DNA from 3 places in the Clostridioides sp. ES-S-0108-01 genome. Region 1 is predicted to be linked to each of the others. Evidence: riboswitches for the same ligand, from Rfam matches in the RefSeq annotation. Region 1 holds a riboswitch; each other region holds the start of a gene.
What was found. A riboswitch is a leader RNA that binds a small molecule or an ion and turns the genes downstream of it on or off. The one in region 1 is predicted to bind thiamine pyrophosphate.

Region 1 (4,296 bases):
ATTGGGGAGACAGCTGAAGTAGGTAATAGGGTAACAATATATCAAGGAGCTACTTTAGGAGCTACAGGAAAAGATACTGGAAAGAGACATCCAACTGTTGGTGATGATGTACTAATTGGTGCTGGAACAAAAATACTAGGACCTTTAAATATAGGTTCAAATTCAAAAATTGGTGCAAATTCGGTTGTTGTTAAGGATGTACCTAATGATGCAACAGTTGTTGGTATACCAGCAAAGATAGTAAAAATAAGAAACCTAGAACCTGTAAAAAAGAATAAAAAAGAAGTAGCCTATGAGCATTATGAATTAGACAATGTATATTATATATAGCTTTGCTATAACTATAAAATAAACTTTATAAAAATTATTTTTAAAAGGTATTTTTTTCAAATTTGAGGGCATAATAAAAAAGAACTGAATGTTAAAGTTTTGGTTCATCAATCTTTGATAAACAAGATTTTAAATTTGTAACGTCTAGGAGGATTTTATTATGAAAGCAAATGTTAATCAAGATACTTGCATAGGTTGTGGATTATGTCCATCAATATGTCCAGAAGTATTTGATATGAAGGATGATGGGAAATCACATGTTATAGTTGACGAAGTACCAAGTGATGCTGAAGAATCAGCAGCAGAAGCTAGAGAAAGCTGTCCAGTTGATGCAATAGATGTGCATTAATAAAACAAATGCCTATAAAAATTGAAGATTCAATTTTTATAGGCATTTGTTTTTTATTCAGTCAATATTTCAACACTTGTTTCTGTAACTAAAACCATACACTCCCATTGAGCAGATAATTTACCATCTCTTGTATAGATAGTCCAATTATTTTCTTCATCAATAAAAATTTCGTGAGTTCCTTCATTTACCATGGGTTCTATTGTGAATATCATTCCAGGAACCAATAACATCTCAGTTCCTTTTTTAGATACGTAACTTACAAAAGGGTCTTCATGAAAGCTTAAGCCAACTCCATGCCCACCAATTTCTCTAACAACAGAGTAGCCATTTTTTTTTGCATAAGAGTTAATAGCATCACCTATATCGCCTAAGAACCCCCATGGTTTAGCAGTCTCAAGACCTTTTTGAACACATTCTTTGGTAACTTGAACTAGTTTTTTTGCATTTTCATTAACATTACCTAACATAAACATTCTTGAAGCATCTGAATAGTATCCATTAAAAATAGTAGAAATATCTACATTTATAATGTCTCCATCTTTTAAGATAATGTCCTTACTAGGAATACCATGACACACTTCATTGTTTATTGATGTACATACACTCTTAGGAAATCCATTGTAGTCCAGTGGAGCAGGAATAGCTCCATTTTGTACTGTAAAGTCATGAACCAATTTATTTATATCTTCTGTAGACATTCCAATTTCAATTTTATCTGAAATATAATCTAAAATCTTTGTATTTATTACTGCACTCTTTTTTATTTCTTCAATTTGTTTTGGATTTTTAATAATATCATGAGTTGGTACAATATGACCTAGCTTTGCAAATGAATCTATTTTATTATCCATATCCATATGGCATTTTTTATATTTTTTAGTACTTCCACACCAACAACTATCATTTCTATTCAATTTCATAGCTCTTCATCCTTTTTCTATTATTTATTTAAATTATGGTTTACATAAACTATTTTAAAATATAGCCATTATGAATATTATAACATAAATAATAAGAAATATTTTAATGATAGTATTTTATTAAAAATATAAATTGTCATCTTACCATCATTTATGAAGAGGGTATAGTTAAGTTATTATTATGTCCAAAATTTAGTATTAGACCTATGTGAAGTATGTTTTATACATATATATTAGAATTACTGTTAAGAATAAATATTATGTAAAATCAACAGCATTCTTATCAATTTTATAATATAATATTCATATATTTAACTTAAGGATGTGATTTAAGATGTATTTTACATATATTATAAGATGTAAAGATGATTCTCTATATACTGGATATACTAGTGATATAGTTAGAAGAATGAATGAACATAAGTCGGGAATTAATTCAAAGTATACAAGAGCGAAAGGATTTAAAAAACTAGAAATTTATTTTGCAACCAATACAAAAAGTAATGCAATGAAACTGGAATGTTATATAAAAAAATTAACTAGAAATAAAAAATTGTCTATAATAAAAAATCCAGATGTACTTATAGATTTAATTGACAATAAATATGATTATGTTATTGGAAAAGAACTAGAAGCGTTAGCATAAATCTCTATTGTAGCTTTATAGTGAGTGTATATTGTGTAAAAACTTGACAATAAATACTATTGTAATATAATGAAGTTATAAATATATAAATTAAAATAGCTAGGGGAGCCAAGAGCTGAGAGGAATACCGACCCTTACACCTGATCTGGATAATACCAGCGTAGGAAAGCTTAGTATAAAACTTAAGTATGTATTATTTATGATATATGCGACTTCTAAGCTATACCTATTGTAGGTATGGCTTTTTTAATTAGATTATTTAAATTAAACTTTAGGAGGAAATAATGAGCAATTATAAGATACCAACGCTTACGATAGCTGGGTCAGATTCATCTGGAGGAGCTGGAATTCAGGCAGATTTGAAAACTTTTAGTGCAATTGGAACTTATGGCATGAGTGTAATAACAGCCATAACAGCACAAAATACTCAAGGAGTTTTTGCTGTAGAAGATTTAAGTAAGGAAATAATAAAAAAACAGATAGAGGCAGTATTTGAAGATATACCTCCAAAAGCTGTAAAAATAGGAATGGTTTCAAGCCCTGAAATTATACTTGAAATAGTTGAGAATCTAAAGAGATACAGTCCAAAATATTTGGTAGTAGACCCAGTGATGATATCTAAAAGTGGATATTATCTATTAAAGCCAGAGGCAAAAGAAAACTTAATTAAACATTTGATACCACTTGCATACATAATTACACCAAATATACCAGAGGCAGAAGAAATTACAGGAATAAAAATACATAATGTAGATGATATGAATAGAGTAGGAAAAGAAATACTACAGCTTGGACCTAAATTTGTACTTATGAAAGGAGGTCATTTAGATGGAGAAGCAGTGGATATTTTAGTTGGTAAAAATATATTTAAAGTTTATAGAAGCGAAAGAATTGATAAAAAAAATACACATGGAACAGGATGTACATTATCTTCTGCAATAACATCTTATTTAGCATTAGGATATGAAATGACAGAAGCAGTAAATTTAAGTAAAATCTATATAACAGAAGCAATAAAAAGAAGTTTTGATATAGGGCATGGAGTAGGGCCAGTACATCATTTTTATAAATTTGAATAATAAAAAATTGTTGGAGGTAGAATATGTATAATTTAATTAAGGACGTAAAAGAATTAAATCCATTGGTAATTCATTATACTAATAATGTAACTATAAATGATTGTGCTAATGTAACTTTAGCTATAGGAGCAAGTCCTCTTATGAGTTTTTCATATGAGGAAGTAGAAGAAATGGTAAGTATAGCAAACTCTGTAGTAATAAATATAGGAACTATGAATTCAAATATGTTAGATTTATTTTTATTAGCAGGAAAAGCAGCTAATAAGTACAATAAACCTGTTATATTAGACCCAGTTGGAGTATTTGCAAGCAATGCTAGGGCAGAACTTACAAGTAGACTTTTAAATGAAGTCAAATTTAATGTTGTTAAGGGGAATATGGCAGAAATAAAGTTTATAGGTGGTTTTGATGTAAGGGGGAAAGGTGTAGATTCATTTGATGAAGAAGAAGATTCTACTGATATAATAAGAAAGGTTTCTGAAAAGCTTGAATGTATAGTCGTAGCAACTGGGAAAACAGACATAATAACTAATGGTAAAAGTACATATAAAATAAACAATGGAACTAATAAATTAAAAGGAATTACAGGGACTGGATGTATGACTGCTAGCTTGATTGCAAGTTTTATGGCTGTTACTGATAATATATTAGAAGCAGCAACAATGGGTGTTCTTACAATGTCTTTAAGTGGAGAATTGGCTAATTTAAATAATCCACCAATAGGGACATTTAAAGAAAATCTTATGAACGCTGTTTATCAAATGGACATAGATACTTTAAGTAAAAATTCTAGTATTGAATTTTTAAATGAATAAAGTGTAAGGGGAGGTTTAAAATGATAGATAAAGAATATTTAAAAAAATACTTAAAGTTGTACTTAGTAACTGACTCTGAAATGCTTGAAGGGAGAGATTTTTGCAAATGTATTGAAGATGCAATAGCTTCTGGAATAACAACTGTACAACTTAG
Region 2 (4,296 bases), on a different contig from region 1:
AAAACTTTAATATCTTTATAGACTTTTGATACATTTTCTATAGATATTTTTACTTTTTTATTGTGGTAAGAATTCATTTGTGTAAGCATCACTTGCCTTCATATCCTTATCTATTAATTTATATTCTTTTAAGAATGATGTATAGTTATTCCATACACTATCTTTCATTTCTCCCCATCGTGGTGAATCATCTTTGTACTTGCTTGCTAAATATTCTTGACTCTTTAATGCTAGTTTTTCATCTACTTCTGGTGCATGTTTTACTAAAATTTTTACTGCTTCTTCTGGATTTTTTATTGCATATTCATAACCTTTTGTTGTAGCTTTTAAAAACTTTTTAGCAAGCTCTGGATTATCCTTAAGCACAGTTTCATTAGAAATTATAAGAGGTGTATAATAATCTAATCTCTCATCTAAATCTTTTACTGGTATAAAGTTTAAGTCATATCCAATTAAATCAGCCTTAACTGCATCCCAGCCTTCGAATATCCATGCAAAATCTACAGTTTTCATAGCTGCAAAGAAATCATCTTGACCAGTATTGACTATTTTTAACTTATTAAAATCAGCTCCATTTTTCTTCATAACTGCTTTAAAAACAGCTTCTTCTGATGGAGAACCCCAACCACCATAAGTTTTTCCTTCAAAATCCTTAGCTGTAGTGATATTTTTTTCTTTTGGTGATGCAAATCCAGAAGTATTATGCTGTATAACAGTTGCTACAGCTTTTATTGGAAGAGGGTCTTCACTAGTCTTTGCATAAGTAACTTGTTCTTGATAGCTTATACCAAAGTCAGCTTTCCCTGTTGCTACTAAAGTCTCAGCTCCACTTTCGGGTGGTTGTACTATTTCAACATCTAGACCTTCTTCTTTGTAATAACCTTTATCAAGTGCTACAAATAATCCAGTATGGTTTGTATTTGGTGTCCAATCAAGTACCATAGTTACTTTTTTAGAAGAAGTATCTTTATCATTACTTTTGTCTTTATTATTATTTGAAGAACATCCAGTTATTGTTGCCAATGTAAAAGCACTTACTAAACCTAATATTCCTAATTTTTTAAAATTCATAATTGCCTCCCTCAAATACTTTTAATCTGTTAATCTATACCTTATAACAACCTTTTTTACAGCCTGTACAATTCCTACAAATATTAAACTAAATATAACTACTAATATAGTAGATGCAAATACTTTATCAAGTGCATATGCGCTTTTTGACCTAAGCATATAAACGCCAAGACCTTTCGTTCCACCTAGCCATTCTGCAACAGTTGCTGCCATTACAGCATAAGTAGCAGATATTTTAAGCCCAGAAAAAAATTTATCCATTGCCATAGGAAATTTAAGGTGAATGAATGTATTAAATTTATTTGAATTCATAGTCTTAAATAAATTTAAATAATCTTTATCAATATTCTCAATACCATCTACAAAACTTATTAATATAGGAAAAAAACAAGTAAGCATTACCATCAATACTTTTGGCATTGTTCCAAATCCAAACCATATCATAAAAAGTGGTGCTATAATTATTGTAGGTATCATCTGCGTAACCAACATAATAGGATAAAGACATTTTTTTATTATTGATACAAAATCCATCAATATTCCAATTACCAAGGATATTATAATTGCGACTATAAAACCAAGTATTGCTTCTCCTATAGTAACCACAGCATGCATGGATAAATTTTGATAATCTTTAAAAAACACATTAATTATATCTACTGGTGTGGGTAGTATATACTGAGGAACTTCTAAAACTCCTACCATAGATTGCCAAAGAATAAGTATAAACAAAAATGTTGCTATTGGATATATACTATCTTTGACTTTATCTATGATTTCTAAGTTTTTCATCTATAGTCAGACCTCCAGCTTTTTCATCTACTCTAGCTACTGTTATGACTCTTTCACATCCAAGGTTAAAAGGGATTTTATGTACCTTTTTTAATAACTCAAAAACTTCATCAAAATCACCTTCAACAGTAGTGCTCATTGCCCCTATCTCGCATTTAAGACCACTCTTTTCAATTTCAGCAATACAAGCATCTACTACTTTATACATTTCTTCTTCGCCTTTATAAGGTCTTAGTGGCATTACTGCTATGTCTGCGATTATCATTTAAATCACTCCTTTTAAAATAATTAATACCTACTAGGTATATTTTATTATTTATATTAAAATTTTACTACTAAAAACACAATATATCTAAATAAAATAAAAGTCTTATCCAAAATAGGATAAGACTTATTTTTATCTTTACTAGTCTCCCTACACTGGCATTATCCAAACAGGTTCAAAGGGTCGAGATAAAATCTCCTCTCAGCATATTAGCTCCCCAAATATATTATATCTTTTCTACTTGATTATACTACACTTATCATATTTTAACAAATTTTTTATTCATATTAGATATTTTATCCATTTGAAAATATCTAATGCAAAATGACACTTTTTCATGAAAATCTAATTCTATTCATATATACTTCTTGCAAATTATTAAAATTTAATTAAATTTTAATAATTTTCCATAGAGATAAAATTTTATAGTGAATTTTTTCATTTCATTATAACCATACCAAATTTATAGAAGATGAAGATATTTATCTTTGTTAAATTTTACTTTATTAGACTATCTTAACTTAAATTAATAATAAAGGTCTCTTATTCTAATTTATATATAAATTATATAATATAATTATTTTACCTAATTTATTTTTAAGAAATAAAATATTTTTTAAATTTTTAAATTTTTTAATATGTAACTTGAAAAATGAAACGTTTTCCTATATCATTGTAATTGTAGAATAAAACTAAATAGGCAAAACTAGAGAAATTTAGTGACGCAAAGCTATAGGGACTAAGACTTACAAAATGAGTTATGTCAGCCAGTTGCCAAAAAGATATTTTCTTTTTGTTTTTATGAAAGTTTTTTAGGGGGATAAATGATATATGTTTATAGATAAAATGGATAAATGTACACATATACTAACTGCATATATATGCAGTTCATACGATTACTGCAATTTTATAGACACACAATTAAATGATTTTATACTAGAATACGGAGAGAATGTAGTAGAATCTTGTTTGCATCAAGTAATGGTATTGGTAAGCAGATATAATTAAAGAAATTTTATTTTCTAGAAAATCCTTTTTAGTTTTATCTACGTTTTATAATGCATAAATAAACAATTAAAGTAATCTTTATTGTCTACTTTTTATGAAATAAACAGTTTAGTTTATCTCATATACTATTTACACCAATTATACAATTCTAATAATATAGATTCTAATGATTTCCACGTTTAGTAGATGAATATTCAATTCTTGGAGACCTGCTATTGGTACTTTAGAAGAACCTGTTACAGCAAATGCCAATGGACTTTTAGGAACATATCTTGTACAAACGTAATACCTATACCTTACAGAGAACTTATATACAATTAAATTAATTTTTTATCATTTGTTAATATATATTTATCATTATATTATATAATAATATAGATAGTTACTATATCTTAAATTAGATAAATCATAATTATATATATTATTGTTAAAACTCAATTATGCAATTTTTAATAATATTATTTCAGGAGGAAAAAATGATAAACGATATTAAAAATAAGTTCAAAGATTACAAGCCATATATAAACGGATATAAAAATATGAAAAGGGCATCTGTTTTAGTTCCAATAGTAGAGATAAATAACATACATCATATATTATTTGAAGTTCGCTCAAAAAATTTAAAACATCAACCTAACGAGATTTCTTTTCCAGGAGGTAAAATAGAATCAAACGAAACTCCATATGATGCTGCTATCAGAGAAACTTGTGAAGAACTAGGTACTTTTAATGACAATATAGAAATCATATCTAGTCTAGACCTACTTATAACACCTGTAAAATTTATTATACATCCGTATTTAGGATATATAAAAAACATTAATAATTTAAATATAAATAAAGATGAAGTTGACCATACTTTTTTGGTGCCTATAAAATATCTTTTAGAAAATCCTCCAAATACTTATAATAATACTGTAAAAGTTTTTCCTGATGAAAATCTACCTTATGGTTCAATCCCAAACCAAAAAGATTATAAATTTGAAAGTGGAAGTTACCCTATTCTATTCTATAAATATAAAGATTATGTAATATGGGGTATGACAGCAAAAATACTAGAAAACTTTTTAAATTTCTTATCAGAATAATACTTGTAAGTAAACATTCAAATTTTTAAATAACAAGTTTTTAAAATTTTCTAATTTTAAAATGTAATAATT
Region 3 (4,296 bases), on a different contig from region 1:
TGCTTTTATTTTCTCCAGGAGATGTACATATACAAAAATATTTAATTGATATTGGAGTTGAAAATCCTGAAAGAAAATTATTTCAACATAAGAAGCTTCAATATATGATTGACTTAGTTTACAGTAATTCATGCTATAGAAAGGCAATATTAAATTACTTTGGAGAAAATTATATAGACAATTGTAATAATTGTAGTAATTGTTTAGTAGAGGGTGAAATAGTAGATAAAACTGTGGATGCTCAAAAAGTCATTTCATGTGTAGCTAGAATGAAAAGAAGTTATGGTGTCACTACTATTGTAGATGTACTTAGAGGTTCTAAGAATAAAAAGATTTTACAGCTTGGATTAAATACTTTATCTACATATAACATTATGAGAGACTATTCAAGCGAAGACTTAAAGAATTTTATAAACACATTGGTTTCTCATGGTTTTTTAGATTTAGTTGAGACTCTAGGTAATGGAAATAGAGGGAGTTTTCCAACTATAAGATTGAATGAGATGTCTATGAAAGTTTTAAAAGGACAAGTGAAAGTAGAATTTAAAGAGATTGTGATGACAAAATCATTAGAAATAGAAGATGAGTTGTATAGTGCTTTAAGAGAACTTAGACACTCAATTGCAAGTGAAGAAAGGATAGCTCCATATATGGTATTTGGAGATGGTACACTTAGAGCTATGTCTATTAGTTATCCAGTTAATAAAGAAGAAATGTTAAATATTTCTGGAGTAGGAGAAATTAAATATCAAAAATATGGTAGAGATTTTGAAACAGTAATTAAAGAATATGTCGAAAAAAATAATATAAATAAAAAAATGAATGAAAAAAATGTCGATTTGAAGAGCGTTAATAGTGACTTCCTTGAGGTCAATACAGATAAAGCTCTATATGAAAAACTGTTGGTTATTAGAGAAGAGTATGCAACAAAGGAAAAATTGCCTCCATATATGGTTTTAGCCAATAAGGCTTTAAAAGAAATAAGTGGAAGATATCCACTTAATGAAGAACAATTAAAAGATATTTCTGGAATAGGTGGTGTAAAATTTGAAAAGTATGGAGCTAGTATTTTGGATGTAGTCAAAGAATATGTGAAAGAAAATGATATTAATGTTATTTGGGAGAAAAAGAGTAAAAGGAAGTTGATACTAGATGGAGAAAGTAGAAAAAATAATGAAATAGCATTAGATTTACTGAATCAAGGAAAAGATATACGAAGTATCAGTCAAGAAATAGAAGTTTCATTATCAACCATTATTGGATATGTGCATGATTATGTAAAGGATGGGAATAGCATATCATTTGAATTAGGGTTAGAAAATTTTTATAATGAAGATAAAAAGAAAATGATTTTAGAAGTTTGCGAAAAAGTAGGCTATGATAATTTAAATAACATAAAAAGAAAACTTCCAGATTCAATAAAGTATGAAAACATAAGGGCTGTGATACTCGACTCTTATCTTGAAAGCTTAAAAAATAATATTATAGCAGAATAATTTTTAATATAATAAAAAATAAAATTTGTATTATTGTGTTGAACTAATATTTTTGCTGTGTTATACTGAATTTGTAAAAATAATGAAAAATTAGAGCTAGGGGCGCTAGAATTGGCTAGCTGAGAGATAAAGCCGTAACTTACAAACCCTAATAACCTGATCAAGATAATGCTTGCGAAGGGAAGCTTTTTAATATAATTTTGTTATATAAATAGATAAATTATTCAATATTAGGGGAAATTTGTCTAAATGTATATATGATTATAAGAGTGCTTTCCAAACAAGGAGAAGCACTTTTTTTATTTTCAAAAATTATAACTTTAATCTTGGAGGATTGTAATATGAATTATACAACACAAATGGATGCTGCTAGAAAAGGCATAATAACTAAAGAAATGGAAATCGTTTCTCAAAAAGAACAGATAGATGTAAACGAATTAAGGGAATTAATAGCAAATGGACAAGTTGTTATACCAGCTAATAAAAATCACAAATCTTTAAGTGCAGAAGGTGTAGGTAAGAATTTAAGAACAAAAATAAATGTAAATCTAGGAATTTCAAGAGATTGTAAGGATATAGAAAAAGAACTTGAAAAAGTTAGAGTAGCAATAGACATGAAAGCTGAAGCTATAATGGATTTAAGTAATTATGGTAAAACTAGAGAATTTAGAGAAAAGGTGGTTGAAATGTCACCTGCAATGATAGGTTCAGTACCTATGTATGATGCAGTGGGATATTTGGAAAAAGAATTAAAAGATATAACAGAAGAAGAATTTTTAAATGTAATAAGACAACATGCTATTGATGGAGTGGACTTTATTACTATACATGCAGGTCTTACAAGAAGTGTTTGCCAAAAAATAAAAAATCATGAAAGATTAACTCATATAGTATCTCGTGGAGGTTCTTTATTATTTGCATGGATGGAATTAAATAATAAGGAAAATCCTATTTATACTAATTTTGATAAAATACTGGATATATGTGAGGAATATGATGTTACATTGAGTCTAGGAGATGCTTGTAGACCAGGTTGTATAAAAGATTCTACTGATGGTGTTCAAATTCAAGAACTTGTAGTATTAGGTGAACTTACTAAAAGAGCATGGGAAAGAAATGTACAGGTAATGATAGAAGGCCCTGGTCATATGGCTATTGATGAAATAGAAGCAAATGTAGTATTAGAAAAGAGATTGTGCCATGGAGCACCTTTTTATGTTCTTGGACCATTGGTTACAGATATAGCACCAGGTTATGACCACATAACAAGTGCAATAGGAGGGGCTTTAGCATGTGCTAAAGGAGTAGATTTTTTATGTTATGTAACTCCAGCAGAACATTTAAGACTACCTAATTTAGATGATATGAAAGAAGGCATAATAGCTGCAAAAATAGCTGCTCATGCAGGGGATATAGCTAAAAATGTTAAAGGTGCTCGTGAATGGGATAATAAGATGAGTAAAGCTAGAGCTGATTTAGACTGGTGTGAGATGTTTAGGCTTGCAATAGACCCTGAAAAGGCTAAGAGATACAGAGATGAATCAACTCCTACTCATGAAGATAGTTGTACTATGTGTGGAAAAATGTGCTCAATGAGAACGGTTAAGAAAATATTAAACAATGAGGAACTTAATCTAATATAATTTTTGGCTAATATGACTGGAATAATAAGAAGGTGAAAAGAGGAGGTGATTTAGTGAAGGTTAATGGGAAGGAAATTGAATTTGAAGAAGATTTGACTGTTATAGATTTATTAAATAAATACAATTTAAAGAGTGATAGAGTTGTAGTTGAAGTAAATCTAGAGATAATTGAAGAATCTAACTACAATACATATATATTAAAAGATGAGGATATTGTAGAACTTATTAGCTTTATTGGAGGTGGTTAAAATAAAAATATTTGTAAATGAGTTATTAACAGATGTTGAGGAAAATACAACTGCTTATAAAGTCAGAGATAGTTATAATAATAAATGTGATGTATTAGTGTTAAATGGATATCCAATTAAAACGGATATCCGCCTTTGTGAAAATGATAAATTAACACTTATACAAAAGGGAGTTAAGCCGTCGCTTGATGAGTTGGAAAGCTTGTTGATTGCTAGACATACTCCAAATATACATAATAAGCTAAAAAAAGGGAAGGTTGCTATATTAGGATTGGGGGGACTTGGTTCCAATATAGCTATCTCTTTAGCTAGAATTGGAGTAGGAGAACTTTTACTTATAGATTATGATGTTGTAGAACCATCTAACTTGAATAGACAGCAGTATTTTATAGATGATATAGGAAAACTAAAAACTGATGCCATGATAGGAAATATAAAAAAAATAAATCCTTTTATAAAATTAAATAAACGGGATATTTTTTTAAACAAGCATAATATGGACACTATTAAAGATTCAGACTTAATAATTGAAGCTTTTGATGATGCTTCATGTAAGGCACAGGTATGTAACTATGTATTAATAAATTTAAAAGATAAATACCTAATAGCATCATCAGGTATGGCAGGTTATTATGATTCAAATATAATAACTACTAAGAAGCTAAAAGACAGGTTTTATATATGTGGGGATTTTGTAAATGAAGCTAAATTTGGTGAAGGGCTTATGGCTCCAAGAGTTGCTATCTGTGCAAATCACATGGCAAATTTGGCAACACAAATACTTATAGATATGTAAATATTAAAATTAGATACAAAAAAGATTGAATATTAAAAAAATTGAACATGGAGGGAAATAATATGGATAAATTGATACTTGGTGGACATGAATTTAGTAGCAGATTATTGGTT

Region 2: it holds a riboswitch for thiamine pyrophosphate, as region 1 does, so the genes downstream of both, IR152_RS18035 (MTH1187 family thiamine-binding protein) here and thiD (bifunctional hydroxymethylpyrimidine kinase/phosphomethylpyrimidine kinase) in region 1, are expected to answer to the same signal.
Region 3: it holds a riboswitch for thiamine pyrophosphate, as region 1 does, so the genes downstream of both, thiC (phosphomethylpyrimidine synthase ThiC) here and thiD (bifunctional hydroxymethylpyrimidine kinase/phosphomethylpyrimidine kinase) in region 1, are expected to answer to the same signal.

What each region holds. Positions count from the first base shown of each region.
Region 1 is NZ_JADGMN010000015.1:14,931-19,226, reverse strand. Features, by position in the region: gene epsC (serine O-acetyltransferase EpsC) at 1-330, shown strand, start outside; gene IR152_RS13755 (ferredoxin) at 491-679, shown strand; gene IR152_RS13750 (methionyl aminopeptidase) at 733-1,602, opposite strand; gene IR152_RS13745 (GIY-YIG nuclease family protein) at 1,937-2,248, shown strand; TPP riboswitch at 2,340-2,432, shown strand; gene thiD (bifunctional hydroxymethylpyrimidine kinase/phosphomethylpyrimidine kinase) at 2,533-3,327, shown strand; gene thiM (hydroxyethylthiazole kinase) at 3,351-4,142, shown strand; gene thiE (thiamine phosphate synthase) at 4,163-4,296, shown strand, end outside.
Region 2 is NZ_JADGMN010000029.1:28,863-33,158, forward strand. Features, by position in the region: gene IR152_RS18020 (ABC transporter ATP-binding protein) at 1-89, opposite strand, end outside; gene IR152_RS18025 (ABC transporter substrate-binding protein) at 58-1,071, opposite strand; gene IR152_RS18030 (ABC transporter permease) at 1,093-1,863, opposite strand; gene IR152_RS18035 (MTH1187 family thiamine-binding protein) at 1,838-2,128, opposite strand; TPP riboswitch at 2,258-2,358, opposite strand; cyclic di-GMP riboswitch class I at 2,818-2,907, shown strand; gene IR152_RS18040 (hypothetical protein) at 2,960-3,136, shown strand; gene IR152_RS18045 (NUDIX hydrolase) at 3,613-4,224, shown strand.
Region 3 is NZ_JADGMN010000003.1:71,144-75,439, forward strand. Features, by position in the region: gene recQ (DNA helicase RecQ) at 1-1,496, shown strand, start outside; TPP riboswitch at 1,585-1,696, shown strand; gene thiC (phosphomethylpyrimidine synthase ThiC) at 1,838-3,139, shown strand; gene thiS (sulfur carrier protein ThiS) at 3,193-3,387, shown strand; gene thiF (thiamine biosynthesis protein ThiF) at 3,380-4,183, shown strand; gene IR152_RS04165 (thiazole synthase) at 4,246-4,296, shown strand, end outside.